DNA from 4 places in the Aminobacter sp. Y103A genome. Region 2 is predicted to be linked to each of the others. Evidence: riboswitches for the same ligand, from Rfam matches in the RefSeq annotation. Region 2 holds a riboswitch; each other region holds the start of a gene.
What was found. A riboswitch is a leader RNA that binds a small molecule or an ion and turns the genes downstream of it on or off. The one in region 2 is predicted to bind cobalamin.

Region 1: another riboswitch for cobalamin. It lies ahead of Amn_RS28810 (TonB-dependent receptor domain-containing protein); the one in region 2 lies ahead of metE (5-methyltetrahydropteroyltriglutamate--homocysteine S-methyltransferase).
Region 3: another riboswitch for cobalamin. It lies ahead of Amn_RS17665 (CbtB domain-containing protein); the one in region 2 lies ahead of metE (5-methyltetrahydropteroyltriglutamate--homocysteine S-methyltransferase).
Region 4: another riboswitch for cobalamin. It lies ahead of Amn_RS04520 ((2Fe-2S) ferredoxin domain-containing protein); the one in region 2 lies ahead of metE (5-methyltetrahydropteroyltriglutamate--homocysteine S-methyltransferase).

What each region holds. Positions count from the first base shown of each region.
Region 1 is NZ_AP017987.1:262,761-270,488, forward strand. It holds gene kynA (tryptophan 2,3-dioxygenase) at 1-44, opposite strand, end outside; gene Amn_RS28800 (AMP-binding protein) at 41-1,666, opposite strand; gene Amn_RS28805 (hormone-sensitive lipase) at 1,976-2,803, shown strand; cobalamin riboswitch at 3,085-3,286, shown strand; gene Amn_RS28810 (TonB-dependent receptor domain-containing protein) at 3,466-5,325, shown strand; gene Amn_RS28815 (ABC transporter substrate-binding protein) at 5,337-6,197, shown strand; gene Amn_RS28820 (FecCD family ABC transporter permease) at 6,194-7,195, shown strand; gene Amn_RS28825 (ABC transporter ATP-binding protein) at 7,192-7,728, shown strand, end outside.
Region 2 is NZ_AP017986.1:1,225,144-1,232,871, forward strand. It holds gene metE (5-methyltetrahydropteroyltriglutamate--homocysteine S-methyltransferase) at 1-1,497, opposite strand, end outside; cobalamin riboswitch at 1,614-1,813, opposite strand; partial or broken gene Amn_RS05995 (cytochrome P450) at 2,090-2,380, opposite strand; gene Amn_RS06000 (cytochrome P450 family protein) at 2,347-3,474, opposite strand; gene Amn_RS06005 (OmpW/AlkL family protein) at 3,671-4,363, opposite strand; gene Amn_RS06015 (AraC family transcriptional regulator) at 5,140-6,015, shown strand; gene Amn_RS06020 (threonine aldolase family protein) at 6,086-7,174, shown strand; gene Amn_RS06025 (GNAT family N-acetyltransferase) at 7,557-7,728, shown strand, end outside.
Region 3 is NZ_AP017986.1:3,590,930-3,598,657, forward strand. It holds gene cobO (cob(I)yrinic acid a,c-diamide adenosyltransferase) at 1-290, opposite strand, end outside; gene cobU (bifunctional adenosylcobinamide kinase/adenosylcobinamide-phosphate guanylyltransferase) at 290-799, opposite strand; gene Amn_RS17660 (CbtA family protein) at 792-1,568, opposite strand; gene Amn_RS17665 (CbtB domain-containing protein) at 1,585-1,761, opposite strand; cobalamin riboswitch at 1,797-1,993, opposite strand; gene Amn_RS17670 (gamma-glutamylcyclotransferase) at 2,061-2,750, opposite strand; gene Amn_RS17675 (acetyltransferase domain-containing protein) at 2,872-3,870, shown strand; gene Amn_RS17680 (methyltransferase family protein) at 3,867-4,343, shown strand; gene Amn_RS17685 (CPBP family intramembrane glutamic endopeptidase) at 4,340-4,837, opposite strand; gene Amn_RS17690 (MerR family transcriptional regulator) at 5,021-5,407, opposite strand; gene mgtE (magnesium transporter) at 5,568-6,998, opposite strand; gene Amn_RS17700 (MerR family transcriptional regulator) at 7,125-7,547, opposite strand; gene Amn_RS17705 (heavy metal translocating P-type ATPase) at 7,620-7,728, shown strand, end outside.
Region 4 is NZ_AP017986.1:922,446-930,173, reverse strand. It holds gene Amn_RS04540 (polysaccharide pyruvyl transferase family protein) at 1-841, opposite strand, end outside; gene Amn_RS04535 (glycosyltransferase) at 862-1,617, opposite strand; gene Amn_RS04530 (cupin domain-containing protein) at 2,021-2,377, opposite strand; gene Amn_RS04525 (hypothetical protein) at 2,545-2,889, shown strand; cobalamin riboswitch at 3,784-3,976, shown strand; gene Amn_RS04520 ((2Fe-2S) ferredoxin domain-containing protein) at 4,092-4,871, shown strand; gene Amn_RS04515 (hypothetical protein) at 5,168-5,560, shown strand; gene Amn_RS04510 (acyl-CoA desaturase) at 6,233-7,156, shown strand; gene Amn_RS04505 (GlsB/YeaQ/YmgE family stress response membrane protein) at 7,238-7,492, opposite strand; gene Amn_RS04500 (YegP family protein) at 7,655-7,728, opposite strand, start outside.

The DNA of each region.
Region 1 (7,728 bases), on a different replicon from region 2:
GACATCTGCGCGCCCTCGACGGAGGGATCGTAAGGCTTGCTCAATTCATCTTCTCCGCACGCAACCGGAAGCGCTGGATCTTGCCGGTCTGGGTCTTGGGCAGGGCGTCGATGAATTTCACCGAGCGCGGGTATTTGTAAGGCGCGATCGTCGCCTTGACGTGATCCTGAAGGCGCTTGACGGTCGCGGCGTCGGCGGCGACGCCGGCAACCAGCACGACATAGGCCTCGACGATCTGGCCGCGTTCGCTGTCAGCCGCGCCGATGACGGCGCATTCGGCGACTTCGGGGTGCGAGAACAGGGCGGCTTCAACCTCGGGACCGGCGATGTTGTAGCCGGCGCTGACGATCATATCGTCGGAACGCGCGGCGAAGTGGAAGAAGCCGTCGGTGTCCTGGATGAAGGCATCGCCGGTCAGGTTCCAGCCGTCGCGGACATATTCGAGCTGCCTGTCATCGGACATGTAGCGGCAGCCTGTCGGGCCACGCACGGCAAGCTTGCCGACAGTGCCGCGTGGCACCTCGTTCATGTCGCCGTCGACGACCCGCGCTTCATAGCCGCCGACCGGCTTGCCGGTGGAGGCGGGTTTCATGTCCTCGAAGCGGTTGGAGATGAAGATATGCAGCATCTCGGTGGCGCCGATGCCGTCGAGGATCGGCTTGCCCGTCTTGGCCAGCCATTCCTCGAACACCGGTCCGGGCAAGGTCTCGCCGGCAGAGACCGCGACGCGCAGCGACGACAGGTCGGCGCCTTCGTCCATGGCCTTCAGCATGGCGCGATAGGCGGTCGGCGCGGTGAACGAGATCGTCGCCTTGTAGGTCTCGATGATGTGGATCATGTTCGGCGGCGTTGCCTGCTCGAGCAGGGTCGCGGCCGCGCCGAAGCGCAATGGGAAAATGGCCAGGCCGCCAAGACCGAAGGTGAAGGCCAGCGGCGGCGAGCCGACGAAGACGTCGTCGGAGGTGACCGAAAGCACCTCCTTGGCATAGGCGTCGGCGATGATCAGCAGGTCGCGATGGAAATGCATCGTCGCTTTCGGCACGCCCGTGGTGCCCGAGGTGAAGCCGAGCAGGGCGACGTCGTCGCGGCCGGTCTTGACCGCTTCGAAGATGACGGATTTGTCGAGCGCGACCCGGTCGAGTTCGGCGTCGTGGTTGGCCGTGCCGTCGAAGCCGATCACCTTGGTCAGGAAGGCGCTGTCCTTGGCGCAGGCGATCATCTCGTCCATCAGGCGCGTGTCGCACAGCGCAATCGTGATCTCTGCCTTGTCGACGATCTTGGCGAGCTCACCGGCGCGCAGCATAGGCATGGTGTTGACGACGACAGCACCTGCCTTGGTCGCGGCCAGCCAGCAGGCGACCATTGCCGGGTTGTTGGCCGAGCGGATCAGCACCCGATTGCCGGGCTTGACGCCGTAGTTTTCGACCAGCGCATGCGCCAGTCGGTTGGTCCAGTCGGACAGCTCCTTGTAGGTGCGGCGGCGACCGTTGCCGATCAGCGCGGTGTGGTCGCCCAGGCCTTTTTCGACCAGGCGATCGGTCAGCTCGACGGCCGCATTGAGGTGCTCGGGATAGTCGAAGCCGTCGAGCAGAAAGGTCGGCCACTGGTCCTGGGGTGGCAGGTTATCGCGCGTGAAGGTGTCGATATGCGCTGACGGTCCAAGCATTCTGCGGCTGTCCCCTACCTGCTCATCGGCATGACGGAAGCGCCATGCGTGCGTTGGAATGCGTTACTTCGGGGGAAGGTGCTGCGCCGCAACGGGTAGCCGTTCGGCACAGGCCGCGGCTATGCGCGATCGACATGCGATCGGCGTCTGGCACAGCGAGACCTCCCACGTTCTCGACTGATGGCTGAGAATTGCACCGGACCAAAATTATTTCAAGCATAAAGTTTCTGCCGCTGGCCCATTGACGCAATCCGGCACGCTGGCCATTGCTATGCGCCTGGATTGCTGCCGCCTTGGAGGGATGCCCGTATGCTCGAACGCCATATCGCCGATTGGGACAACGCCTACACCAATGGCGCCAACATCGCCGGTGGCGATCGTTGGCCTGCTGCATGGGTGGAATCGGCACAGACGTTTCGCGACGCCCTGTCGGCAGATGAGAGAGCGCAGTTCGACATCGCCTATGGTGACAGGCCGCGCAACCTGCTTGACCTGTTTCTGCCTGAAGGCACGCCGAAGGGGCTCGTCGTCTTCGTCCATGGCGGTTACTGGATGGCGCTCGACAAGAGCTACTGGTCGCATCTCGCCAAGGGTTCCATCGACAGCGGCTACGCGGTTGCGATGCCGTCCTACAGCTTGTGCCCGGAAGTCAGGATCGGCGATATCGTGCGCGAGGTCGGTGCGGCGATCGGCAAGGCAGCCGCGTTGGTCGAAGGCCCGATCATGCTGACCGGTCATTCCGCCGGCGGACACCTCGTGTCGCGCATGGTCGCGGCTGCTTCGCCGCTTGCGCCCGATGTGCAGTCTCGTATCCGTCATGTCGTTTCGCTCTCGGGAGTTCATGATCTCAGGCCGCTGATCAACACCGGCATGAACAAGACGCTCCACATCGACGAGACCGAGGCGCTGGCTGAAAGCCCGGCGCTGCTGCGGCCGGTGGACAACGTCCGCATCACCTGCTGGGTCGGCGGTGGCGAGCGCGCCGAGTTCCTGCGCCAGAACGCATTGCTTTCCAATATCTGGACCGGGCTTGGCGCCACCACCGCTACAGTGGTCGAGCCCGACCGGCATCACTTCAGCGTCATCGACGGGCTTGCCGACAAGGATCATGCGCTGACAAGGACCTTGCTCGGCTGAACATGCGCGGATGATACCGACGCGGCCGAAGATGATGTCGATGGCCGTAGCGCGCACATCGTCGGTTCAGTTTCCGCGACCCCGTTGGCAATGTGCAGGTGGCCTCTGTCCCCGAGGGGCAGTGCCGTCCAATTGGCGGTCCCATGCAGGGCTTGCCGCGTCCGGGGCGATTGCACAAGTTGCCCTGTTTGTCCGTGTCCAATGATCCTATCTAGTTGAAAATCAATATATTTTATGGCCGGTCGCATGATTGCGATTGACAAGCCTCGGCATCCCTGAGTAGCGTCCGCCTCGGAATCGGTTCCGCCGAGAGGCGGATGAAAAGGGAACACGGTGAGGCCGAAGGCCAAATCCGCGACTGCCCCCGCAACTGTAACCGTTGAGCCTCTTCCATCATGCCACTGAACGCATTCGCGCGTTCGGGAAGGCGGAAAAAGGCTGTGACACGGAAGTCAGGAGACCTGCCCGTTCCAGTCACCCATGCTTGTCCACGGGGTGTGGTCAGGCGCGGTCGCTCGTGGCGGTGACATCGAAAGTGTTGCCGCATGCGGAAGGCCGTCGGGTCAATCTTGTCCCAAAGTCTGCCTGCCGACCTGTCTTGCCTGCGGTTTGGAAACCGGGTGCGATCCTTGTCGCGCCCCCCAAACCATTTGAGGGCAGAAATGCAGAGACTTATCCTGGGCATCGGCGCGATCATGCTGGCCATCCCGACACCATCCAGCGCGCAGCAGGCGCTCGCTGCAGGCGGCGTGACCGTGCTGCCGCGCCTGGTCGTTACGCCGCTCCGCCGCGAAACCGCGCTTGTTCGCCCGACGTCGTCGGTCACCCTGATCGACGAGCAAGAATTGCGAAAGTCCGCGGCAGCAGATCTGCCGTCGTTGCTGAAGCACTATGCCGGCGTTTCAATCATCGGCTATGGCGGCCAGGGCGCGTCGTCCAATGTCTATCTGCGCGGCATGTCGGCCGGCCAGACGCTGGTGCTGGTCAATGGCGTCCGCAGTTCGTCGGCGACCAGCGGTACGAGCTCGATCTTCAACATTCCGCTGTCGTCGATCGAGCGTATCGAGATCGCCAAGGGACCGCACTCAGCGCAGTATGGCGCCGATGCCATCGGCGGTGTCGTCAACATCATCACCAAACAGGGCGGCCAGTGTGCCGACGGCCGTAACACCTGCGGCAGCATCACCTCGGGCGTCACGCATCCCTGGGGTGGCTATCTCTCAGGCGATCTGCGCGGACGCACCGAGGACGGGATCGATTACTCCGTCGGTGGCTCCATCCTCGGCACGCGCGGCTACGACTTCACCACGCCGCTGGCCTGGGGACATGAGCCTGACGACGATGGCTTCCTGCAGGGCTCGCTCAACGTCGCTGTCGCCAAGGAGTATGGCTGGGGCCGGCTATATGCCGATGGCCTGTTTGCCCGGGGCCGCAGCCAGTACGATGCCTCCCCGCCTTCCGCCAATGAAGTTGACACCGACACCTTCGCCGGCAGGATCGGCGCACGGGTGAAGCATTCCGACAGCTGGAGCTCGACCGTCGAACTTTCCGGCAACCTCGACTATTCGAACAATGTCCGTGACGGCGTCGTGGGCAGCAGCGAATTCGACACCAGGCGCTACGGCATCTTCGCGTCGACGGAAAAGTCCTTTGAAACAGGTGAAGTCAGGCATGTCCTGGTCGGCGGTGCCGAGGCCTATCGCGAGGAGGTGGCTTTGACTGTCGATTTCGGTGTCGGCTCGCGCGACCTCGCGGCGGTGTTCGGCCAGTACTCGCTCGACTATGGCGCGCTGACGATCGACAGCGGTCTGCGCTACGATCACAATGAACAGTTCGGAGGCGCCACCACCTACAACATCGGTGCCAGCTACGAGCTCGTTCCCGAGCTTGTGGCGCGCGCCTCGTACGGCACCGGCTTCCGGGCGCCGACCTTCAGCGACCTCTATTACCCCAACTACTCCAATCCCAACCTGAAGCCGGAGAAGTCGCGGTCCTATGAGATCGGCATCAACTGGCGTCCAAGCGAGGGGACCGAGCTTGACGTCGCCTTCTACCAGACCTGGCTGACCGACGCGATCGCCTCCAACCCGCCGACCTACCTGCCGTTCAATGTCGCGCGCGCCAAGGTGACCGGTATCGAGGCCAGCCTGTCGCATGCGTTTGACGACCGCTGGAGTGGCAAGGTTTCGATCGACTACCGCTCGCCGAAGAATGAGGACAACGGCCGCTACATTCCCTATCGCGATCGCTTCAAGGCGGCCGCCGAGGTGAGCTTTGCCGCGACCGACAGCCTCGACCTCACCGCCAAGCTGCTCTACGGCGCGGCGCGCTACGCCAATGCCGCCAACACCGTCAAGCTGCCGGACTATGTGACGGTGGATTTCGCCGCCAACTACACGGTCGACGAGCGGGCGAGCCTGAAGTTTTCGGTCGAGAACCTGTTCGACGAACACTATTCGACCGTCACCAACTATCGCGCGCCGGGCCGAAGCTTCAATCTGAGCTTCACGCGTGTGTTCTGATGCGAGGTAACATGCCCACCAATCGTCTCAGCTGCGCTCGGTTTCGAGCGTGGCTGTCCGCTCTCGCGGGGCTGGCCGCGTTGTCATCAGCGCCGGCAGCCGCCGTGCCGCCGAAGCGCGTCGTGTCGATGAATGTCTGCACCGACCAGCTGGCGATGCTTCTGGCGGCCGAGGGGCAGCTGCATTCAGTGTCCTATCTTGCAAGCGATCCCAACACGTCGGTGCTGGCCGATCGGACCAACGGCTTTGCCGTCAATCATGGCCTTGCCGAGGAAGTGTTTCTGATGCAGCCTGACCTGGTACTCGCCGGAGCCTACACGACACGGACGACGGTTGAGCTGCTGAGGCGCCTCGGCATCCGGGTCGAGGAATTCGCGCCGGACAGCTCCATTGCCGACATCAGGGCCAACATCCTGCGCATGGGAGAGGTCCTGGAGCGGCGCGAAGAAGCGGCAAAACTTGTCGCCGCGCTTGATCGTGGCGTCGCCGAATTGGGCAAGGAAAGCGCCTCGGGCAAGACCGTCGCGACCTACTACGCCAACAGCTACACCTCGGGCACCGGAACGCTCGTCGACGAGATCGTCAAGCTTTCCGGACTGGTCAATATTGCAGACAAGCTCGGGCTCAGCGGCACGGCGCGGTTGCCGCTGGAGATGCTGGTCATGGCCAAACCAGATTTGGTCATCGGTGGCGGCGAAGACTATGGCGCCCCGGCACTCGCCCAGGAAAACTTCGTCCACCCGGCCTATCGGGCGGTCTCCGGGCAGGGCAGGGCGGTGGCGGTGCCGTCGCGATACACCATTTGCGGCGCGCCGTTTACACTTGAAGCCGCCCGCCTGCTGCGCGATGCCGCCGAGGGGGACGCCAAGTGAGCGACATCTCCCGCTACAGGCTCGTGCTTGCCGTTCTTGCCATCCTGGCCACCATTCTGTTCCTGCTTTCGCTCACCGTCGGTCCGGCGGGCCTCGGCTTCGGCGACAGCATCGCTGCATTGTTTTCCGACAAGGCCGGCGCCATCGAGCTGATCATGCGTGAGATCCGCCTGCCGCGCGCGCTGCTCGGCCTGATGGTCGGTGCTACACTCGGGCTTTCCGGTGCGGCACTTCAAGGCTATCTGCGCAATCCGCTGGCCGAGCCGGGCCTGATCGGCGTCAGCGCTTCAGCTTCGCTGGGCGCGGTGATCGCCATCTATTCCGGCCTGACGATTGTCTTCCCGCTTGCCTTGCCGCTGTCGGCATTGGCTGCCGCCGTGCTCGCCGTCGTCGTGGTCCAGGCACTTGCCGGCCTGCGCGGCAGCACCTTGACCATCATCCTGGCAGGTGTCGCCGTGTCGAGCTTTGCCGGCGCGATGACTTCGCTGGCGCTCAACCTGTCGCCCAATCCGTTCGCCGCGCTCGAGATCATGTTCTGGATGCTCGGCTCGCTGACCGACAGGTCGATGACCCATGTCTGGCTCGCCTTGCCGTTCATGCTCGTCGGCTGGGCAATGCTTGCGGCCCTGGGACGGGCGCTCGATGCGTTGACACTTGGCGACGAGACGGCAGCGAGCATGGGCATCGACATGCGCCGCGTGCAGTTGCTGGCCGTGTTCGGCACCGCGGCTTCCGTCGGTGCCGCAACGGCGGTGTCGGGCGCCATAGGCTTCGTCGGGCTCGTCGTGCCGCACATGCTGAGGCCGCTGGTCGGCGCGCGCCCGTCGCGGCTGCTGCCGGCGAGCGCCCTGGGCGGTGCCTGCATGCTGCTTGCCGCCGACATCCTTGTCCGGCTCGTCGCGCCCGGCCGCGACCTCAAGCTCGGCGTTCTGACCGCAATCGTCGGCGCGCCGTTCTTCCTGTGGCTTGTCTATCGCACGAGAAGGAAGCTTGCTTGATGCTGCTCGATGTTCAAGATCTCAGGGCGTCGCTCGGCGGCCGGCCGGTGCTCAACGGCGTGTCCTTTTCCGTCATGGCGGGTGAGTTTGTCGGCCTCATCGGCCCGAACGGAGCCGGCAAGTCGACCTTGCTGCGCGCATTGCTCGGACTGACACCGGCAGACGGCGCAATCGCGTTGGGTGCGCTCGCCGCCGCTCATGTCTCCGCGAGGGAGCGCGCTCGGCATATGGCCTACGTTGCGCAGGAGCGCGAGATCGCCTGGGCCGTGCCGGTCGAGATGCTGGTCGGCCTCGGTCGCTCGCCCCATCGGCCAAGTTTCGCCTCGCTCGCCCTTGCCGATCGCAACGCCATCGACGCCGCAATGCGCAAGATGGAAGTCGACAGCTTTCGGGACCGCGCTGCGACCGAGCTTTCGGGTGGCGAAAAGGCGCGTGTGCTGATCGCCCGGGCGCTGGCACAAGAGACGCCGCTGCTGCTCGCCGATGAACCGACATCAGGCCTCGACCCATCGCACCAGATCACGCTGATGCGC
Region 2 (7,728 bases):
CAGCACGTCGAGTCCGATCTCTTCTTGCCAGCGAACGGCGGCTTCTATCTCTCTTTTCAGGAAGGCCTCATAGTCGACGTAACTCAGCTCGCCCTTGGCATGGGCTGCCCGCGCCTTGCGAACCTCGGCTGTTTGCGGGAAGGAGCCGATCGTCGTGGTGGGGAAGGATGGCAAGCCAAACGTGTCGCCCTGAAGCTTGGAGCGCACGGCGAATGCGCTCTTCCGGCGCGTCATGGCGACCTTGATGCTGGCGACCCGACCTTCGACGAGCGGATCATGCACCTTAGCGGATGTCGCGCGAGCGGCGGCAGCCTCAGCCGACGCCTCTAGTTCGGCGGCGACCGCGTCCCGGCCTTCGGCCAGGGCACGGGCGAGCACGACCAGCTGGTCGGTTTTTTGCGCCGCGAAGGCGAGCCACGATTTCACGTCCGCATCGAGTGCCGTCTCCATGTCCAGGTCGATCGGCACATGCAGCATCGAGCAGGACGGGGCGATCTCCACGCGGTCCAGCGGCCAGCCGGCGACGATCGGCTTGATGCGGTCAAGTATGGCAGGCAGGTTCGCGCGCCAGACGTTGCGGCCGTCGATCAGCCCGAGCGAGAGCACAAGGTCCTTCCGCGCGAGCCGGCCGACGGTCTCCAACTGCTCTGGAGCGCGCACGAGATCGACGTGCAGTCCCGCCACGGGCAGAGAAATCGCGGTCTCGAGATTGTCTCCCAGCGATCCGAAATAGGTAGCGACCATGATCTTCAACTCCGGTGCTGCTTTTGACAGCCGGCAGTAGGCGAATTGGAGCGCATCCCGTTCGTTGGGAACCAGATCGACCACGAGCGCCGGCTCATCGATCTGCACCCAATCGGCTCCCGCGAGCTTCAGCCTCCGCAGGAGCTCCTCGTAGACGGGCAGCAGCCGTGGCAGGAGCGCGATAGGGTTGAAACCTTCCTCAGGTGACTTCGCCAACTTGAGAAAGGTAACCGGTCCAAGCAGGACCGGGCGCGTGTGGATGCCGAGCGCCTTGGCCTCGAGGAAATGATCGACCGGTTTCGCCGACGAGAGGGCAAAGCTCTGATCGTCCGTAAGTTCCGGCACAATGTAGTGATAGTTGGTGTCGAACCATTTGGTCATTTCCATCGCGGCAAGGCCATGCCCGTTGGCCGCATGCTCGTCACCGGCATGTCCACAATCAGCGGCCTGACCTTGGTTGCCGCGCGCCATGGCGAAATAGGTATCGAGTGGGACCTCGCCGTCAGTCCAGGTGTATCGTGCCGGCACGGCGCCGACCATGGCGACGGTGTCGAGCACATGGTCATAAAGCGAGAAATCGTTGGACGGGATTTTCGACACGCCGTGGTCGTGCTGCTCCCTCCAGCTGGCGGCGCGTAGCGCCTTCGCCGTCGTGAGCAGGTCGGCAGCGGGAGATTTTCCGGACCAGTAGCTTTCAAGCGCGAATTTGAGTTCCCGCCGTCGACCGATACGCGGCACGCCGAGCGTTGCCACTGGAATTTGTTGAGAGACAGTCATGCCATACCCCGATGGTTGGGGCGTGGGGACAAGGAACGCGCGAGCAGGCGGCACGAAGCCAGGCTACCGCGGCCACCGAGACACCCCGCCCGTGGACGTTGTTCGTCGTGGCAGGTCTCCTGGCTCGCGGGTCAAAGCCTCTGCCCGTCTTCCCGAGGCCGTTCGCCTCAGTGACACCAATGGGCTTGGCTCGCCGCTAACAGTTGCGGGGGCAGCGCCGGCATCGCACCGGCTTCCCTCTTAGCTCCGCTACAGCAGTGCCGCGCGGAGAACCACGACATGCGCACAATCACAGCAGCTTCGCTCCTTGTCAATACATATAACGAGATGTTTATGTGATGATGCGAATAATGCCCTTGCGCTGATCGGTCTCTTTCGCCCAAAGCCGCTTACGATGCCGCCTCTTATCAGTGCAGGCTCGGAGAGATCCTTGTCCCCATCGGCGACGCCGGATCAGATCGAGGTCGCCGGGCTCAAGGGCGTAAAGTCGGGCCAGGTCGTCACGGTCAGCCGGGAATCCCGGTAGTTGTTCCCCGCTCGGCTTTGCTCAGCGTGCTTGCGCATTCGCCATCAGCGCGCTGATGACCACGCCCGGTAGCGGAAAGGAGAGGTGGCGCTGCAGGTCGGCGGGTTGGGGCTGGGCCGTCAGCGTCTCGAACAACTGCGTGGCGATCGCCTCGACCTGCTGCGCGAGCAGCTTCACCCTGCGATTGCTGAAGGCCGGCGCCACGATCGTGCGTAACCGGGCATGCTCGCCCCCCTCGTGCGAGACCAGCCACCCCGGCGAACCGAGAATCACCGAATCCGGGGTGAATGCCGCACTCTCTAAGCGACGGAAGGGCGGAAGCTGACCGGCAGGCGCTGCGGGCAGCGAATGACGTAAGACGGCATGTAGACGACGTCCTCCGCGGCGATGGCCAGCGCCAGATCCTCCAGCCGCCCGAACAGCGCGGGGAAGGCGCAGCGCAATTCCAGGCGCGCCAGCGCAGCGCCCAGGCAGGAATGCGGCCCCTCGCCGAATGACAAATGCGGGTTGTGCCGCCGGGTGACATCGAACCTGTTGGCGCCGGGACCGAAGGCCTTTTCGTCCCGGTTCGCCGCGTGGAACGCCATCAGGACGGCATCGCCGCGGCGGACCAGGCATCCGTCGATCTCCACGTCCTGGGTGGCATAGCGGAACGGCAGATTGGCCGCTGAGCTGCCCCAGCGCAGGATCTCCTCGATCGCCTGTGACCACGGAACTTGGCCGCTGCGCACCAGGTGCAGTTGCTGCGGATGCGTCAGCAATGCCAGCACGCCATTGCCGATGACGCCGGCGGTGGTCACGAAGCCCGCAGAGAGCACCATGAACAGCATGTCGATGAGCTCGGTGTCGGAAACGAGCTCGCCTTTGTCACGCGCGACGATCAGGGCCGAAGCCAGATCATCGCCGAGCTGGCCCCGCTTGAGCGCGATCAGGCGACGGAAGAACTCCGGGATGCGCTGCCGCGTCTGTCGCACCTCTTCGCCTGTGGCGGAGGTGTTGGCCAGGCTGTAGGTGAGCGCGACGATCTCTTCGCGCTGTTCGTCCGGCAAACCGAACAGTTCGGCGATCACGTTGGTGGGCAGCGGAGCGGCGAACTCGCTCATCAGATCGGCACTGCCGCCGCGCTGCGCCATCTCGGCCAGGAGTCGATCGACGCATTGTTCGACCCGTGGCGCCAGCAAGGCGATACGACTGGGCGCGAAGCTGCTGGACAGCAGGCCGCGCAAGCGCCGGTGATCGGCGCCGTGCGCCGTGGTCATGTTGTCCACTTTGCATATCCCGATCAGCGGATGATCCTCGGGAATCTCGCCGTCCTGCAGCGCCCGCCACTGTCGCCAGTCCTTGTTGAAACGCTGGTCGGAAAGCATCTGCCTGAGCGTCTGGTGACGGGCTGCCGCCCAGGTCACCACATCGCCTGGCAGCGACACTCGCGCCATCCCCCCCCTGCCGCAGAATCGCAGAAGAAAGACGATCAAGTTGCGTGGGAGCGGCCGGCACACCGATCACGTCGCAATGATCGTTTTCTACGCGCATGCCAACAGCTCCTTTAAGAACCATCGCGGGTCCACTTCTCGGCACGGAAGATCCGCGCGCGGACTTCGAAAAGTGCCCCGTGCTTCGTCCTCAGAAGCGGTAGGTGAGACCTGCGCCTATCACCCAGGGATCGAGCTTGGCCTTGCCCGTGAGCTTGGCGCCGGCGACAGTGACGTCGAAGTCGGGCCTGAGGAAAAGCTTCTTCACGTCGAAGTTGACGCCCCAGTGCTCGTCCACCATGTAGTCGAATCCGACCTGCAGCGCGGCGCCGAATGTGTTCTTGACCTTGAGATAATCGGCGCTGCCGACTTGCTGATGATAGAAGATCGTATAGTTCACGCCGGCGCCGACGTAGGGCTTGAAGGCGTCGAAATCGGTAAAATGATACTGCAATGTGAGCGTGGGCGGCAGCAGCCAAACCTTGCCGACCTTGCCCAGCCCGCCGATCGCACCTTGGCCATCGATGTTGGCATAGGTGGTGCCGAGTATGAGTTCGGCGGCGATGTTGTCCGTGAAGAAATATGAGATATCGAGTTCCGGCGTCACGGTGTCCGAATACGAAAGACCGGAGCCGGGCACCGCATTGACATAGCCCGAATCCTCGGTGATCACCCCCAACGCACGCAGGCGGATCTGCCAGGGGCTTGGCGCTTCCGCGACGCAGGCTTCTGCCTGCGGGACGCTCGCGGCTTGCCCAACATCTGCCGCGCCGGCCTGTCCCGCAACGATGAGGACGACAGCCGCTGTCATTGCCCGCGCCACGCCAATTCGCGCTCTCGCCATACTTTTCTCTCCTTGATCTTCAGAAGCGACGCACTGCGCCTTGATTGAATCCTGCTCGCATCAATCGAGATTGACGGAGCGCTCATGCGGGATAGCCCCCGCATATGTCGTGCCAAATGAGAAAATCATTGGAAAACAATGCGGTCACTCCGATAGCGCTGTGTCTCATGTCCGACTTCGTCGAAGATCCGACAATGAGTGCAGCCGTAGCCGCCCCTGGTAGCCGTTCGTCAACATCGGCCGGCAGTTCGTTGGCACGCTCGTCCTCGGCTTCGAGTTGTGGCGTATTCTGCGTTCAGCGCCTTGATCGGCGCCTGCTGCTTCGCCGTCAGGCCGGGGAACGTTCCAGCCAGTTGGCGCAGTCCGTGGGCATGTCCGTAAGGCGTCTCGACCGCGACCGATATGGGCGGGAAATCCTTTGGCAGCATGCCAGCCGCCATCTGATCGGGCCATGTAGCGGATCGCGTTCAAGACCTCGCGCAGGTCCGTCACCACGCGCCACCCGGTCTTGGCCGCGCCCGGCAGGAACGGTTGTATCCGCGACCATTCCTCATGCGTCAGATCGGAGGGAATAGCGCTTGGTCTTCTTCTTGATATCGGCAACGGCCACGCGTCGCTCGGGTCCACATCCCAAGCTTGAAACACGATTAATCCCGCCAATCCGCTGCCCGCCCTGCAGCAGGCCCCTCTTCGGGCGGCAATTAATCCTGCTTCGGTTTGAAATTCGCGACGTGTGCACGATATCGTTGTGATGACCGACCTGGATTGATCATCAAGTGGCCGATACAGCCATCGAATGCGGCGAAAAGGCGCGTAGTCGTTCTGAACCCCCGGGCCGGCCGCCGCGCAATCGTGCGGTGATGAAGCACTCCGATGTCCTTGGCGGGCTCGATTACCTGGCGGCGGACTATCACCGGCAGGATTTCTCCAAGCATGTCCACAACGAGTATCTGATCGGGCTGATCGAGCGAGGCGTCCATGATGTTTGGTGCCGAGGTGAGGTTTGGCACGCCGGTAGCGGCACGGTCGCGACCTTCGCGCCCGGGGAACCGCATTTCGGGGGTGCTGGTGACGATCTTGGCTGGAGCCAGAAAATCTTCTACATGCCCGAAGGCCTTATCCGGCAAGTCCTTGAGGACAGCGGCCAAAACGAACCCGGAACGATCGACTTCAAAAGCCCGTTCCAGGAGAATGCCCCAGTTGCACACGGCCTCAGCGCGTTTTGGCGCCTGCTTGAACATGGGCATAGCTCGGCACTGGAGATCGAGGAGTATTTGATCCGTTTCCTTCCCCACGTCTTCGCAGAGGCCGGCGGATCGCGCGTTGCTGGGCCAAAATTCGTGCCACCGAGGTTCCGCGACGTGCGTGACTTCATCCATGCCCACTTTGACGAAGTCCTGCAGCTCGCCGCCCTGGCCGCCCTCGCCGGATGCTCCAAGGCGACGTTGATCGATGGCTTCAAGGCGCATTTCGGGTTGCCCCCCACCCGCTACCTGATCCAGGTCCGCATCGACGAGGCGCGACGGCTGCTGAGGCGAGGTCAGCAGGTCGCCGAGGTCGCCGTCGCGGTAGGGTTCGCGGACCAGAGCCACCTGACCCGGCACTTCAAGGCGGTGCTGGGGGTGACGCCGGCGCGTTACCTCTCGGTTTGAATATCGTTCAATAAAGCGCGCGGCGAACCGTCTAGCTTGGACGCTCAATGGATGAAACGAGCGTCAGACCATGAACGAAAGCAAGCAGACCCGCCCCCGCGACTTCACCAGCGACAACATCGCCGGCGTCTCCCCCGAGGTGATCGCAGCCATCACCGCGTGCGCGTCGGGTCAGGCGCTTCCCTACGGCAACGATGAGCTGACGCATACCGTCGAGCGCCAGCTCGCCGAGGTGTTCGAGCATGCGGTCGACGTGTTCCTCGTTTCGACGGGGTCGGCGGCAAACGCGCTGGCGCTCGCGGCGATTACGCCGCCATGGGGCAGCATCCTCTCGCACGCCGACGCACACATCAACCGGGACGAGTGCGGCGCGCCGGAGTTCTACACCGCCGGTGCGAAGTTGGTGCAGCTTCCAGGCGAGGCTGGCAAAATCGACATCGACGCCTTGGCGGCCAATGCAACGCGCATGGTGGGCGATATCCACTCGGTCCAGCCCTCCAGCGTCAGCATCACGCAGGCGACCGAGATGGGATCGGTCTACGCGCTCGACGAGATCAAGGCGATCGGACATATCTGCCGGTCAGCGAACCTGGCGCTCCACATGGACGGTGCTCGCTTCGCCAACGCCCTCGTCACTCTGCGCTGCTCGCCAGCCGAGATGACGTGGAAGGCCGGCGTCGACCTTGTGTCATTTGGCGCCACCAAGAATGGAACGTTTGGGGTCGATGCAGTCGTCTCGTTCCGCGGAGATCTCGCGAGCACGATAGCCTTTCGCCGAAAGCGTGCCGGCCAGTTGAGTTCCAAGATGCGCTTCATGGCGGCGCAAATGGACGGTTATCTGAGGGAAGGTGTCTGGCTTCGCAACGCGACCCATGCCAATTCGATGGCATCGGCGCTCGCGCGGGGGTTGGCCCTGGTGCCAGGCGTGAAAATCCAGCAGCGTCCCGAGGCCAACATCCTGTTCTGCAGACTTCCCATGTCCCTGATCCGGGGGCTGCTCGACATGGGATTCCGCTTCTACCATGATCGCTGGCAGACCGGGATCGTGAGGTTCGTCACCTCTTTCGCGACGACCGAGGCTGACGTGTCCGACTTGATCGGCGCGGCGACCAGCCTCTGCGCACCGGTCGGCTCGGCTGTTCCGGCTGGCGCCGAATGAGTGTGGCGCCGTCGGGCGCTCTCGCCGCCCGTCACGGATGTCCTCTTTGCTCGACTGCATTGTCCTAGCGTACTGGCCGCACGGGCATCTCAGGCTGTATCGTTTGTCCAGGCTCAGACCTGCAAATTCATCTTACCTCGGCAAGGGGCTTCACCGTGCAGTTGCGATGTGACCGGTTGATTTTCTGTAAGAAGCTCCTCTATCTGCGCAATTGAGCTAAAGTCATCCGGAACACTGCATGCCTGTAATATATATTTCGCATTCTTTTATCATATTTTTGATGAAAAATGCTGTTCACTCGTCCGAGTTACTTAAAAGAGTGAGTCGGATCTGCGTGGGGTGGCAGCATCAATCGGGATTTTGACCACTAGCAGGAGAAAATATGCCTTCCATATCTACGCGCCGCGCCAACGCAACGGACGCAGGGACGGTCGTCCGTTTTATTCACGCGCTACTCGATGAACTCACTGGCGGGAAAGCGCCCGCGCCCGACGACGTGAGACAAAGCGCGCAGATAATGCTTGCCGACGCTGGCGTGGTCGCAGTGATCGCAA
Region 3 (7,728 bases), 2.4 Mb from region 2:
CCCATCGTGTGCCAGACGGCGCGGTCACCGAAGGCGGCGAATGCGTCCTGCTCGCCCGAATGCCAGGCGCCCTTGATGAACTGCACGACGCCAACCCGCTGGCCATAACCCAGCATGCGCAGCGCCAGACCGAATGCCGCGGTCGACTTGCCCTTGCCGGGACCCGTGTTGACGATCAGCAGCCCCTTCTCGACGATGGTCTTGCCGGCGACCTCGGCATCCTGAACCGCCTTGCGCTTGGCCATCTTGGCGCGGTGACGTTCGGCTTCCTGCTCGTCGATCGTCTTCATCATTTCACCTTCATCGGCAGGCCGGCGACAAGAAACAGCACCTCTTCGGCCACGGCCGCCACCTTCTGATTGAGCCTGCCGGCATCGTCACGAAAACGGCGGGCCAGTGCATTGTCGGGCACGATGCCGAGCCCAACCTCGTTGGAGACCACGAACCACGGCCCGCGCGGACGCGACAGTGCCTCGACGAGCGCCGCACATTCGGCCTCGACGTCATGATCGGCCAGCAGATGATTGGTAAGCCAAAGCGTCAGGCAGTCGACCAGAACAGGCGCGCCATCGGGCAGGCTGGCGAGCGCGCCTACCAGATCCAGCGGCGCGTCGAGCGTCCGCCAGCCCTCGCCACGGCGTCCCAGATGGATCGAAATGCGCTCACGCATCTCGTCGTCATAAGCCTGCGCCGTGGCAACATAGGTCCACGGCGCAGGAAATTGGGTGATGAGCTGCTCGGCATGCGCGCTCTTACCGGAGCGCGCGCCGCCGAGCAGGAGGGTCAGCTTCTCAGGCAAGGCGGCTGTTCAGCGACGGCGCCGGCTCGCTCATGAAGCGGTTGCGCACGTAGCCCGCCACCGCCCCCAGCACGACCCAGAACACCAGATTGGTGATGGTGACGGCGACGACGAAGCTGTGGTGCAGGTCTGCTGGAATCGGCGACTCGTGGCTTTCCGGTTGCGGTGCACCGACGATGTGCGGCGCAACGATCAGCACCACACCGAGTATCGCCAGCGGCAGCGACTGCTTGAAGGCGATCAGCGCGAGACCCGCCGCGGTGGCGACGACGGTCAGCGTCCACCAGATCTGGCGTGCGCCAAGATCGGCGGCCGGCATCGCCGGCAGCTCCGGCGGCAGGCCAAGACCGGGAGCCAGGGTAAACACGGCAAAGCCGGCAAAGCCCCAGAACACGCCCTGGCGCCAGTTGGCGATGCCACCGGCAAACTCGGAAACGGCGACCAGGATCAGGCCGAAAGCGATGCCGCTGACGATATTGGCGAGCGCCGAATAGGCAAAACGTTCAGCGCCGTCGGCCGGAGCCCAGGCTTCTTCTTCGGCTGGCGCCGCAGTCTGTGCCGCCGTGGTTTCGGCGCCGGCCGCAGGGGCGGTCGCCTCAGTGCCGGCAACTGGTGCCGCGGCGTGCTCATGGCCACCGCCGGCGTTCTCATAGGTCTCCGCCTTGAGGATCAGCGGGACGGTTGCATAGGTCTGGAGTGCGGCAAGGACCACGCCTGCCAATAGCCCGCTGATCGCCGCGATGAACACGACGTTTCTGAAGATGGACATTGTTGGATCGCCTTGGTTAGTGGCAGGGGAAAGCCATCGAGTGGCGATAGTCGTGGGCAGCGTTGTGCACCACGTCCATATGCGAGAACCCGAGGAAGCCAACAACGAAAAGGCCGAGCAGCGCGGCAAGCGCCAGCTGCATGCTACGCGACTGCGAAGAGACGTCGGTGCCGAGAGCAGAAACAGTGTTCATCACAAGTCCTTTCGCCCTCCACCCGAGGGCACAGAGATAAGTGCCTGTCGCCGGCAGGTCTCCTGGCTTGCGGATCGGCACCCTTCCCCGCCTTCCCGAAGCAAGCTTCAGTGGCATTTGAGGAGAGCTAACCGCATACAGTTGCGGGGGCAGCCACGGCTTTGGACCTTCAAATGGCCCTTACCGCATTCCCTCTTGATTCCATAACGGAACCGACGACGCCGCAACTATAGAAACAAATGGCTTGGGCGGCAAACCAAATTCCGACGCCGCCGCGCTCGAAAGCGGCGTTCCGGCGATCATCCGCGGGCCACGATTCGCTCGGCCACCAGATGCTGGAGCCGCCACAGATGCCGATCGTGGATCGCCCGCTGCTCGAGGTTGCTGACCACATTATAGAGATAGTCCGCAGCCGAACCCCAATGGCCGCAGGTCGTCGCCAGTCGCTCCGCCACCGCGTCCTCGCCCAGCGCGCCGGCATAGGCGTGGCCTTTGCGGTTGATGACGAAGGCGAGCGCGGTCAACGGACCTTCATCGGTGGCGAGCTTCAGCCAGCGCGGCTTGTAGGTGGAGGGTTTCAGCGTCATCTCGCGGCGAAACAGCCTGTCCAGCTGCTCGCGGCGGTCGCCGTCCGTCAGCCTGAGCGCCACGCCCTTGCACTGGCCGCCGCGATCCATGCCCATCATCAGTCCAGGCTCAGCCTTTGTGGCGCGCCAGCGGGTCATGTTGATGCAGAACGAACGGTGCCAGCCGCGCGCCAGCGCCACCCTTTCGTCGGTGTGCTCCACCTCGGGTTTCCAGATCAGCGATCCATAGGCAAACAGCCACAACGGTCCATTGCCGGGACGCGCGGCAAGCGTCTCGTCGATCATCACCTCATAGTCGGCGTCGTCGAGATGCATCGCATCGGGGTCGGGGCCCGTGTCAGCGACCTCGCGATGGCAACGCGCCACCAGTTCCTCGGTCAGCGCCATCTTTCGTCCGCTCATGCCCGCCCCATCAATTGCTTAACCCTGTGCACGACAGACAGTTCTGCTCTCTTCCGCCCCGCTTCAACCATGATAGTGCTGCATGGGCGCTGCAACACCCGAAAACGCAGAAGCGAACAATATGACGATGCAACCGGACCCCGACCAGATCAAAGCACCTTCTCGGCGCGTATCGGTCATCGACATCGCCCGCGGCGTAGCCCTGATCGCCATGGCGATCTACCACTTCGCCTGGGACCTCGAATTCTTCGGTTATGCCGATCCGGGCATGACCGCCTATGGCAACTGGAAGCTGTTCGCGCGCTGCATCGCCTCGAGCTTCCTGTTCCTCGTCGGCGTCAGCCTGGTGCTGGCACATGCCAAGGGCATCCGCTGGCCCGGCTATTTCAGGCGGCTCGCCATGGTGACAGCGGCGGCACTAGCGATCACCGTCGCCACCTGGTTCGCCACGCCCGACACCTTCATCTTCTTCGGCATCCTGCATCATATCGCGCTCGCCAGCGTGCTTGGCCTCGCCTTCCTGCGCGTCCCGCCGGTGCTGACGCTGATCGCCGCTGCTCTGGTGATCGTAGCACCCCACTATCTGCGCTCGGAGGCGTTCAATCACCCGGCCCTGGTCTGGATCGGCCTTTCCACCGCCAACCCGCGCTCCAACGATTTCGTCCCGCTGTTCCCCTTCTTCGGCGCAGTGCTGGCTGGCATCGGCGTCGCCGGACTGGCGCTCAGGGCAGGCCTGATCGAAAGGATGGCGCGACTTCAGCCCGGCGCCTGGTCGCGCCCCCTCTCCTTCTTTGGTCGCCACAGCCTTGCCTTCTACCTCATTCACCAGCCGGTGATGATCTCGCTGGTCTGGCTCTTCGCCCAGCTCTTCCCGGCCCCGGTCGAAACCCGCGAGGTCACTTTCCTGAAATCCTGCCAGCTTTCCTGCGAGCAGAGCCGCGACACCGATTTCTGCTCGCGCTACTGTGTCTGCATGCTCGACGAGTTGCAGAAGGATGATTCGTTCGATCGGCTCTATGCCTCCGACCAGAGCCCGAAGTTGAAGGCCCATGTCGGGCAGACCGCCGCCATGTGCACGACAAGCACCGAAAATCAGACGATACCAGGAGGAGCGCAGTGACCAATCCCAACGCCGCCCCCAGCAAGGTGCCATGGCCGCCGATCCTCTACCTCGCAGCAATCGTGGTGGCGGCGGTGCTCGGACTGCTCTATCCCTTGCCGTGGATCACCGAACCGCTGTCGGACTTGCTTTTTGCCGCCGGCTGGCTGGCGGTTGCCGGCGTTGTTGCGATCTATTATTCGGCCATGCAGACGCTGAAGCGGGCCAAGACCACCATCCGCCCCGACAGGCCGTCCGAGCATCTGGTCACGTCGGGCGCCTTCTCCTTCACCCGCAACCCGATCTATTTCGCCAACACGCTGCTGATGATCGCCATCGGGCTGATCACCGCAAATGTCTGGTTCCTGGCGCTGGCCCTCATTGCCGCCTTTGCCACGCAAAAGCTCGCCATCGTACCGGAGGAAAAGCACCTGCAGGCACGTTTCGGCAAGAAATACATCGATTACGCGAAGAAGGTCCGGCGCTGGATCTAACCGGCGACGGCGGTCGCTTGCCTTCGGAGAAAACTGCTCGTCCCATAGACGGCGACGATCGCCAGCGCGAACACCAGCCATAAGATCAAGCCGATCCATTGATGCTGGGCCGCATCGCCGCCTTCAAACACGCGGCCGAGATAGCGGACGCTGTTCTGGTGAGATGCATGCATCAGGATCGCCGGCAGCACGCTTCCGGCCGAGTTCTGGTACAGCCACGTGAACACCACCGCTGCCGCCATGACATTGAGCGCGCTGGAAATGCTGTAGTCGTTCAGCAGCACCAGCGGCAGGTGCCAGGCCGCCCAGATCAGCCCGAGCACCAGACTGGCATTCAGCGCTCCGCGCTCGCCGAGAAGCAAGGGCAGTGCAAAGCCCCGCCATCCCGGCTCCTCGCCAAGCGGACCGCTGAAAACCATGAGCAACGCGACCATGACGGCGATTTCCGTGACGGCCGGCACATTCGCCCAGTCTGGCGGGGCCGAGCCGAACATCGGATTGAGCCAGATAGCAAGCAGTTGCACGTGAATGCCAGCAGCACGAAGCTCACGACCGGCCAGTCGCGAACCGTCCTGACGAGCATGGACATTGGAGCTACTCCCGAGGGGTAGTTGACCATACCACAATGCCGTAGGCGAGTCCGGGCTGCCGCCCGCAGAGCGTGACCGGATCGGGCGTCAGGTGTTGACGCCGAGTTCGACCAGCCGCTCGACGCAGGATTCCTCGGCCTGGTCGAGCTCGGCCAGCGTCTCCTCGAGGTCGCGGCGCTTCTGGCGCAGGTCCTCGCGCTTCTCCTCGATGCGCTTGATCATCAGCTTGAGTTGACCGACTTCGCCGGGCGGCTCGCGATACATCTGGATGATCTCGCGGATCTCGTTGATCGAGAAGCCGAGCCTTTTGCCGCGCATGATCTGGCGAATGAGATGCCGATCGGATGGTCTGAACAGGCGGGTGCGGCCACGGCGGACGGGCTGGACCAGCCCCTCGTCCTCGTAGAAGCGCAGCGTGCGCGTCGAAATGTCGAATTCCCGGGTCAGTTCGGTAATCGAGTAATATTCCCGCATCGTCTCTCCACCCGGCGGACGCTATCGCCCCGCCTCAAATTCATGCCGGGCACTAGCCGAGGCGATCATGCCGCGCGACTGATCCGCGCAAGCCGAGGAACCGTCACCGATCCCTTGCGGAGTCTGGCACGCGATTTACGTAAAAGTCAATCGAGCACAACTATCCCGGAGCGGCTCCGAGATGCAGCCACCAGGTGGCGAGACTGAGGAAGGCCAGGAAGCCGATGACGTCAGTGATCATCGTCGTGAAGATCGATGACGAGATCGCCGGATCGGCGCCGAATTTGTCGAGCAGCAACGGAATGAGGATTCCGCCAAGTGCCGCCGCCAGCATGTTGAGGATCATCGCCGCAGCAATGACAAAGCCGAGGTCCGGATTGTGGAACCACAGGCCGGCAACGAGGCCGAGGATGGTCGCGATGACCGCGCCGTTGAGCAGACCGACCATCACCTCGCGGCGAATGACGCGGCCGGCATTGTAGATGTCGAGGTCGCGGGTCGCGAGTGCGCGCACCGTCACCGTCATCGTCTGCGTTCCGGCATTGCCGCCGAGCGAGGCGACGATTGGCATTAGCGCCGCCAGTGCCACCATTTCCTCGATCGTCGCGCCGAACTGGCTGATGACGGATGCCGAGATGAAAGCGGTGCCGAGATTGACCAGCAGCCAGGGCACGCGCGAACGCGACGTCGCCGCCACCGTGTCGGACAGCTCTTCGTCGCCGACACCGCCCATGCGCAGCAGATCTTCCTCGGCCTCCTGCTGGATGACGTCGACGACATCGTCGATGGTCAGCACGCCGACAAGACGCTCGTTCTCGTCGACGACGGCAGCGGAAAGCAGATCGTATTGCTCGAATTCGCGCGCCGCCTCTTCCTGATCCATCGTTGCAGGAATGGCATGGCGCGTCTCGTGCATCACCTCTTCGATCTTGACTGCGCGCTTGGTGCGCAGGATCTGGTCGAGGTCGACAGCGCCGAGCAGCTTGAAGGTCGGGTCGATGACGAAGACCTGGCTGAAGCGGTCAGGCAGATCCTTGTCGTCGCGCAGATAGTCGATCGTCTGGCCTATGCTCCAGAAAGGCGGCACGGCGACGAACTCGGTCTGCATGCGCCGGCCGGCCGATTCCTCGGGATAGTCGAGCGAACGGCGCAGCCGGATGCGTTCGGTGAACGGCAGCTGCGCCAGGATCTCGTCCTGGTCCTCGGTGTCGAGATCCTCGAGAATGTAGACCGCGTCGTCGGAATCGAGTTCCTGGACGGCCTGGGCGATCTGCTCGTTGGGCAGGTTGTCGACGATGTCGAGGCGGATCGCATCGTCGACCTCGGTCAGCGCCGAGAAGTCGAAGTCCGAGCCCATCAGTTCGACAAGCGCCAGCCGCTGTTCCGGCAGCAGCGCCTCCAGCAGGTCGCCAAGTTCGGACTGGTGCAGGACGGAGACGTCGCGCTTCAGCGTCAGCGTATCGCGATCGGCAATCGCCGCCCCGATATGGGCCAGGAACGGCGCGAGAATCACCCCGTCATCGCCATAGATTTCGGCGCGGACAGCGTCAGCGGCGTCGGCGCCGTGGCTATGGTCGTGTCGGGCTTCCATCGGCGCTTCCCGCTTGCGGATTTCGGGATTCGAGGTGGGTTATCCCTAGCCCGCAAAGGGCCGGAATATCAAATGAAATACGGCCCGGACGCAGCACTTCGAACAGGCGGCGCGCGCCTGTCTCAATCAGGCCACATGATCGGCGGCGCAGTGGCCGTGATCGGCCAGAACCTCGATGATGCGGCAGTCGCAGATACGGCCATGGCCGCACTCGTCGATCATGCGGGCGAGCTCGCCGCGCAGCCGCCTGAGCTTCTCGATGCGACGGTCGACCTCAAGCAGATGCGACTGGGCGATGCTGTCGGCCTGATGACAGGAGGCCTGCGGCTCCTGTGACATGGCAAGCAGTTCGCGGATGTGATCGACTTCGAAGCCGAGTTCTCGGGCGTGGCGGATGAAATTCAGCCGGTCGATCTCGGTCTTGCCATAGCGGCGCTGGTTGCCCTCGGTGCGCGGCGGCGCGGCGATCAGCCCAATCTGTTCGTAGAAGCGGATCGTCGGCACTTTGACACCGGTTCGCCGCGCCAATTCGCCAATCGGCAGATTCATCGAAAAATCCTCTTGATCCTCTAGTGGCTAGAGATTCTAGCATCGCTTCATATAGGATTGAAAGGACCTGAAATGAACGACGCCAGCCACGGCAAGACACGCTTCCGCGTCGGCGGCATGGATTGCGCCTCTTGCGCGACCAAGATCGTAAACGCGGTCAGCCGCCTGCCCGGCATCACCG
Region 4 (7,728 bases), 300 kb from region 2:
CCGTTTCGGCAGACACCTTTTCTGCCTGGAACACAAATGGCCAACCGGTCCTGCCGACCACGGCTGAAACCTTAGCTCCACCGGGAACCTGATCGATCGCAATCACCGGCTTTCCTGCGGCGAGCGCCAACAGCGCCCCATGCATGCGGGTCGTCAGCACAATGTCGGATCGTGCGAACCCGGCATGGATCTTCCCAGCACCATTCTCAGGTGACAGCACCGTGTCGATCTCGATCGGGTTTAGCGCCGACCCGCGCACCACATCTTGGAACATCGCCTCTGCCTGAGGTGCCATCGCAACTCGCCTGGCGCCATACTCGCCTTGAGGGCCACGCAGGCAAACACCTGCGGTCTCGATCCGCCCCTTTCCAGTGGATTCAACGGTCTCCGAAACGGCGAGATCGAAATACGGTGGAGCGACGCCATCACGGCCAACAATGTGATGGAAGCGGCGATTCATCCTGGCGTGATTGGGAAGGACGCTGACGCCTGCCGCGATCTTGGTCGCATGCCTGTGGACAGACAAAAGGTCGTTCAGGTCGCGATTGTAGGTGATAGGACCACAGACGAACACGAGCTTTTTCGCAGGCTTGATCGCATAGAGATCATCAACCGGCAGATGACCCGGAATCTGCAGTTCCGGATGCGAAATGACGGCGTGCTCGACGCCGCGCAGACGCAGCCTCGATGACAGGTTGTCGACCGCCATCAGGTCGCCGATCGTCGGGCCGCCCCTGTAGCCGTAGCTTCCCCACCAGAACAGAAGCGTCGGCGGCGTGTCGACGGTGCGCGCAGCCAGATATACGCGACGAAAGGAGCTTAGCCGGCTCTTCAGCGACATCAGTGCAGTCTCGAAACGAGCTATTGCGTGACAACGGCGTCCAGAAGGCTGCCGCGTATGATTTCGCGGCCTGATATGACCGACGCGCTCAAATGGACGCCAAGCGTCCGATTGGTGGCTATATCGGGCCAGGACAGCCCGCGATCGAAGAGCAGGTTGGTGTTCTGGTAGCTGACCGGATAGAACACATCGATCGGCTTGGCCGAAGCTGCAATTTCGTGGCGCCGGGTGACGTTGGTCAACAGCTGCGGTCCAATGACACCCCAACGATGGCGGGATACCGGGACAGGCAGGCGCATGGCCTTGCGCAGGCGCAGTAACCGTCTCTTTGTGCTTCGATACCACCATGGAATGAAATGAGGATCGCTGGATGCCGCGATCAGCTCATTGAGCGCCGGATGCTGCGAAGGCAGCCCCAGCACGGCGCCATTGATCGCCTTGTCGGATTCCCAGCCGAAGAGGAATTCCTCCTGCTGGATCGGCCTCAGGCAATAGACGTCGCAATCCACGTATATGCCGAGGCCCGCCCGCAGGATGCGGTACCGATAGATATCCGACGCCAAAGCCAGGCTACCCGTCGTCTCATGTGCAACGATTTCCGATCGAGCCATCAACCGTTGGGCGTCGAAAAGTTCGACGCCTTCAGGCACGTCGTCCGGCCGGTCAAACACGTGCAGAACGACACGATGCCCATTTCGAAGAAACGACCTCAGACACCCCGCGTGGACCGGCCCCAATCTGTTGCCGATCCACAGCGAATTCACCACTGCCAACATAAATTACCACCCATACCTGCCCGGGGCCTAAATAAACCAGCTCGGGCAAAGGTCAACCTTCTGCAAGCACAGGTGGTAGCCCGCAATAGCCGCGGACAAGGTCGACGGTGATGTTGTGGTGGTCGCGCAGCGAGCGATCAGTCCTGGCCGCAAAGCTTGGAAAAATGCTCATTCTCGGCCGGGGAACGCAACATGCGCGATGCATCTCGCGTTGTTTGATCATTCAAAGCTGCACCAGCCTTTTCCCAAGGAAATTAAGCCAGCAAGGCATCACCGGTGCGCCTGGTTCCGCTCACTGTCGGAACCAGGTCGAATCAATCAGGCGTTCGTCCGCGTGCACGAGCCGGCCGGCAGCCTTCTTCGACAGCCGATGGAGATATCCCCGCCGGTTGCGCGGTGTTTCCTACGATCCCAGCGTAACGACGAAGTGCTTCGTCACCGGCTCGATGATCTTCCAGGTGCCCCTGAAATCCGCTTCCACGACGAACGCGTCGCCCGGCCCAACCTCGACGGGCGCGCCGCCATCCGGCGTGATGATGATGCGACCCGAGATCATGTGGACGAACTCGTAGTCGGTGTAGCTGGCGTGGTAGGTGCCTGGCGTGGCCTGCCACGTTCCCGACAGCACCTTGCCATCCCCGGTCGTATGCTGGACGGCCGTCTTCATCGTCGGCTTTCCGTCGACCACCACCCATCCCGGTAGGTCGTTGGAATCTGCACCTTCCGGCTGGCCAAATTTGAGGATTGTTTTGTTCGCCATGGCATTCTCCTCCCTTAAGACACCCCTGCATAGCCGACGCCCTCAAATCAGGCAACTTTGTTTCCTTATGATAAAGAGGCATATTCCTATGTTGGTGTTCTTCCGCCGCCCCTTGCGGAATCAGCCCTGTCTGTGTTGATGGACGGATGTTTAGCAAGGACTCATAGATGAAGGCCAAACTGCTCGCTGCGGTGACGATGCTCGCAGTTGCCGGCTGTGCATCCCAGCCCGCCGACTATGCCACCACACTCTCTGCCAAGGATCCCAAATGGCGGTCAGCGGACTGCACGAAAGCTCGAGCTGAGGCGGCGAACTACGCAGCGCAAGAGAAAGAAACCCTGAGCGTATCGGCAGGGCTGCTGCTTGGCCCATACGGGCTCGGCATCGCCATGGCCGGCAAGGAGCATCGCGCCAAGATGCGCAAGAAATTCGCCCGGGACATGCATCTGAAATGCTCGAGCAAGCCCCTTCCTGCCAGCCTGGCGAGCAGCGCGGACACCGCGAAGCGGTAACTTCGGTCCTCACTGCCAACGGCGCGCATGTGCGGCAAGCTCGTCGCGCGCCTGCTCCAACGCTTTCGGCGAAGCGTTCGCCCACGCGGTGAGCCGCCGCCGCGCACATCATCGACACCTCCGATCGTCGCCTGTGGCTGTCGCGATTGCATGCCGGGCCACATTGGTGGGGTGCCCACGAAAACAGGCCAAAGCTGCTCTGCAATCATTCTGGCGACCCGCCTGGTGGCCGTTCCCAGCGTCTTCACGTTGGCGGTAACTCACGACACTCGCCGGTGTCCTGGCAACGCACCGGTGGACGGCCGCTCAGATTGCCCTGAACGGGCTCGACGCCGCTTGCGATCCAGCCGCTCTACACGAGAAGTTGAACGACCGCGCCGTCCGCTCGCTGGCGCTGGTTGACCTTACGTTAGGAACCTCTAAACGACCTACAGGCTCACCTCGTCCTTACCCCCCCTTGGACCACCCGAGCTTAGCGCCCGCCCTGCCCCCCCAATCAATGGGCGGGCGCGTCCCCTCGCACATCCGATGTCGCGCAGACAAGCTTATCAGCCGCGGACGCCTTCACATCGCAACTGCGAGCTTCCCGCTTCATATCGACGCCGGTTGCCGATTTTCATGTCGATATGCCTCGGGCAGGCGCCGTTCGCCTTGTGCGGTTTGCACAGAGGCAGCCGGCCCTGGCATTCCTGGGCTTATTCCGCTTGGGGTGCATGTCCATCTCCGGTCTCTACCAATGCGCCCCGATGGCGCACGGTCATGATCGGAAGGGCTGCTTGGCAATCGTCGTCCATCGCCGGACTATGTCCAGCAACGCCAAGCGATCGCAAGGCAGCGCATTGCTGGCCTAGGTACGTGTCCATCGACAACCCTTGACTTGCGTCTGCCCGCATATAGCTTGCCGCGCGGTTATGGTTCTTCTGCTTTCGGGCGGAAGCTAAGAGGGAATTCGGTGCGAAACCGAAGCTGCCCCGCAACTGTAAGCGGTGAGCCGCATTGCCGATTGTGTCACTGGCCGACGGCCGGGAAGGCAGGCAATGAGCCGAGACCCGCGAGCCAGGAGACCTGCCTGACCGAGTGATGTTCCGTGGGCGGGGTGTACCACCGGAGCGCAGGTTCGTGCAGGCGGCGCTATCGGCCATCGCCTTCCACCAACATGCGTTGCGACAATCCCGACCGCAGTCAGGCCAGGGATCGATCGTTTGCACAATACAGAAGTTGAGACCGCGCAGTCCCAGGCCAGACGTGCCATCGTGCTCGTCGCCAAGTCGGCCTTTGCTGCCGCGCCCTACAGGCAGATGCAGCAGCTCTGTGATCTCGCCGCGGCGTTGCCCGGCGTCGATCACACCAGCTTCGGCTTCACCGAACAAGGCACGCCGTCGCTGCGCGAGGCGCTTGCGGCACTTCGCCAGCAGGATTTCTCCGATATCCTCATCCTGCCGCTTATGCTGCCGATCGAGCCCAGCTTCAATGCCTGGCTCACCAAGTCGCTGCGCCGGTGGCAGACCGAGGACGCGGCACCTTGGCCGACGGTGCGCATCGCGCGGGGCCTCGCCGAAAGCCCGCTGCTGGCTGCAATGATGGCCGACCTCGTCACCGGTGCCGACGCGACGCCGCCCATCCCGCCGCTCGACAGGCTGGCGCCAGAGGGCTCGCTCGTGCCGGCGCAGAAACGCCGCGTGCTGGTCTGCCAGGGCGGCCCGTGCAATGCCGCCGGCGCGGACCTGATCTGGGGCCACCTGCGCAACCAGCAGGACCGCCAGAAGCTGCGCGTGACCGGCGACGGCACGATGAGCGCCAAATCGACCTGCCTTGGCCCCTGTAACCTGGCACCGGTGCTGCAGGTCTTTCCCGAAGGCACCTATTACGGCGGGGTCACCGAGGCCGCCGTCGACCGCATAGTCACCGAACATCTGCTCGGCGGCGCGGTGGTCGACGACTTTGCCTACCACCCCACCGGCCGCAAGCAGGTGCTGCGGTGAAGGCCCATTGAAAACAAGGGGGATCGTGTCGTTCCGCCACCACCTGCTTTTTGCCCCTGCCTTTTATCGGCCTGGACAGCGACATGCTGTTCTGCCGTGAACCTGATCTGGCACTGGAAGTTGCTGCGGCCGCCCTTCGGCTCCGTCGACGTCAAGGGCATGCGCACATATGGCCGCGACGACCGATCCTCGGGACGGTTATTGGCAGGCGCCGTCCCGGACCTTGGGCGTTAACTACGACCTGGTGCCAATGATCGAGACCACCGTCGACAAGGCTGGGGTCAAAGCGAGCTACGATGGCGGCCTCGTCGTGGTTCGGCGAGAAGACCGTATCCTCGGCTACTCGGCTATTTCGAGCGTTCGGTGGCAGCAAAGCTCGCGCCCAATGTCAGCCATCGTGTCGAGGCGGGCCACGGCGCGTTTCCGCCCGGGGAAGCGAGCTGTGGGACAGTTCGCAGGCCTGCCTGTCGCTGGCCATACCGGGCAGCGGCCTGACGATGCGCACCTTGTCGGCACCGCACAACTTTCCGCACCACCTGTTCGACCCGATTCCGGCCGAACAGCAACGCTTGCCGTTGTCGATCGTCAACTATCACGACGTCTTTACCAGGCACGGCGCGCAATCCGCTGCTCAACGTAACGGCGGATGTTCCCGCCGATATCCGCCACTGGCTGGAAGCCAAGGCTGAAACGCGCAGCAGCGGCAGCGGCGCCTGGGGTCGTCGGGCACAGGTCCGATGGGCTGACACAGCCTGTTGCGATCCACGTCAATCCATCGATCTAATTGACCCAAGGGAAACATCAGCGACTATTGCGCAGGGCTAGATCAGTTCAGTGGGCGGTGGCAGTCATGGCAATTCAAGTATCCTATTCGCGGCGTGATGTCCGCGAAGAGTTGATGCGTCGGCGCGAGACTTACATCGCGGCGCAGAGATCTCTGTCACCGCCTTCGCCGCGGGGATATGGCAACATGGAATGCGTCCATTGTCATAATCGCTTCATCGGCGTCACCGCTGCCGCCTGGAAGTTCGGCCTCTGCGACGACTGCCTGCATCACGACTGATTGTCCAGCCGGCGCAGCTCCCTTTGCGGGAGTTCCAGCGCCTGGATCGACTGCTGTGGAACTTCCGTGTCCGCGGCGTCCCAGGCACATTCTTGGGCGATCTACCTTCCCCGATGATCCGGCCAAACCCGCATCCCCAATAGCAGTGGGTCGCCGCCGCGGCCCACCGTCCGCACTCATATTTCGGGGTAATTCCAAACGTGCCTTGACCCTGAATTAGAAACTGCGCAACCTCGCCCGAAACGGAGGAGGCGGCTCGATCGTGGGGAAGCGATCCGGGCCGCAAATGGGAGCATCTATGTCCGACCAGATCGCGGCGTCGTCCGCCACGCCCGCAATTGCGCGCCGACCGCTTCTGGCCCGCATCGACTGGCTCAATTTGAGCGGCCTCGCCTTCTATCATGTCGTCGCGCTCTACGCCTTGCTGCCCTGGTTCTTCAGCTCTACCGGCGTCGTCCTCTGCATCGCCGGCATCTATGTCTTCGGCACGCTCGGCATCAACCTCTGCTACCACAGGCTTCTCACCCATCGCGGCTTCACCTGCCCGAAATGGCTCGAGCACGGGCTTGCGATCATCGCCGTCTGCGCCTTCCAGGACACGCCGGCGCGCTGGGTTGCGGTGCACCGCCGCCACCATGAGCACGCCGACGAGGAGCCGGATCCGCACAGCCCGATCGTCACCTTCCTCTGGGCCCATGTCGGCTGGCTGCTGGTCAAGTCGCCCGACATGGAGCGCATGCAGATCTACGGGCGCTACGCCAAGGACATCGTCCGCGACCCGTTCTACCGCAAGCTCGACAAGCCGCATGTCTATCTCGGCATCATCATCGCGTCCTGGGCAGCTTTCTTCGGCGGCGGCGTCGCCGCGAGCCTGATCACCGGCGGCACGACTGACGAGGCGATCCAGTTCGGCCTCAGCCTGCTCGTCTGGGGCGTGTTCGCGCGCACCGTGATTACCTGGCACATCACCTGGTCGGTCAATTCGGTCACCCATGTCTGGGGCTACCGCAACTACGACACGACAGACGACAGCACCAACAACGTCATCGTCGGCCTGCTCAGCAATGGCGAGGGCTGGCACAACAACCACCACGCCGACCCGCGCTCGGCCCGCCACGGCCACCACTGGTGGGAATTCGACGTCACCTACCTGACCATCAGGTTGCTCGGCGTGCTCGGACTGGCGAGCAAGATCGCAGAGCCGCGGAAGCGCGCCGACTAGCGCCGCCTCAAGAGGGGACAAAAAAGATCGCCGGCGAAGCTGTGCTTGCCGGCGATCGCAACTACGTCTCGGGTGGTTTCGCTAGGCTTGTTTCACCAGTCTGAGCAGTACGAGCAGGATCACCGCGCCGATGGTGGCATGGATGATGGCAGCTATGATGCCGGAGCCCAGGCTGATGCCGATCGTCGGAAGCAGCCAGCCGGCGATCAGCGCGCCGACGATACCGACCACGATGTTGCCGATCAGGCCGAAGCCGTAGCCCTTGACCAACTGGCCGGCGAGCCAGCCGGCAACGGCGCCGACGATCAGGAAGACGAGCAAGCTTTCGATACCCATTTGTCTCTCCAGGTTCTGGCGCATCGGCCGGAGCACGTCACGAGCCACGATGCGCAGTTGCAACGACCAGCGCATGATCGACAAGCAGGCAGCCAGAGATCATGCTGGAACAACAGGCTGGAGACGGGCCGACCTATCGGCCCGCCGTGGAAATGCCGCCCGTCAGGCGACCGCCGTGGTCTGATCCTCCACCGCGGCGCCGGGCGTGTTCTTCTTGATCGACTCGATCGCCTTCA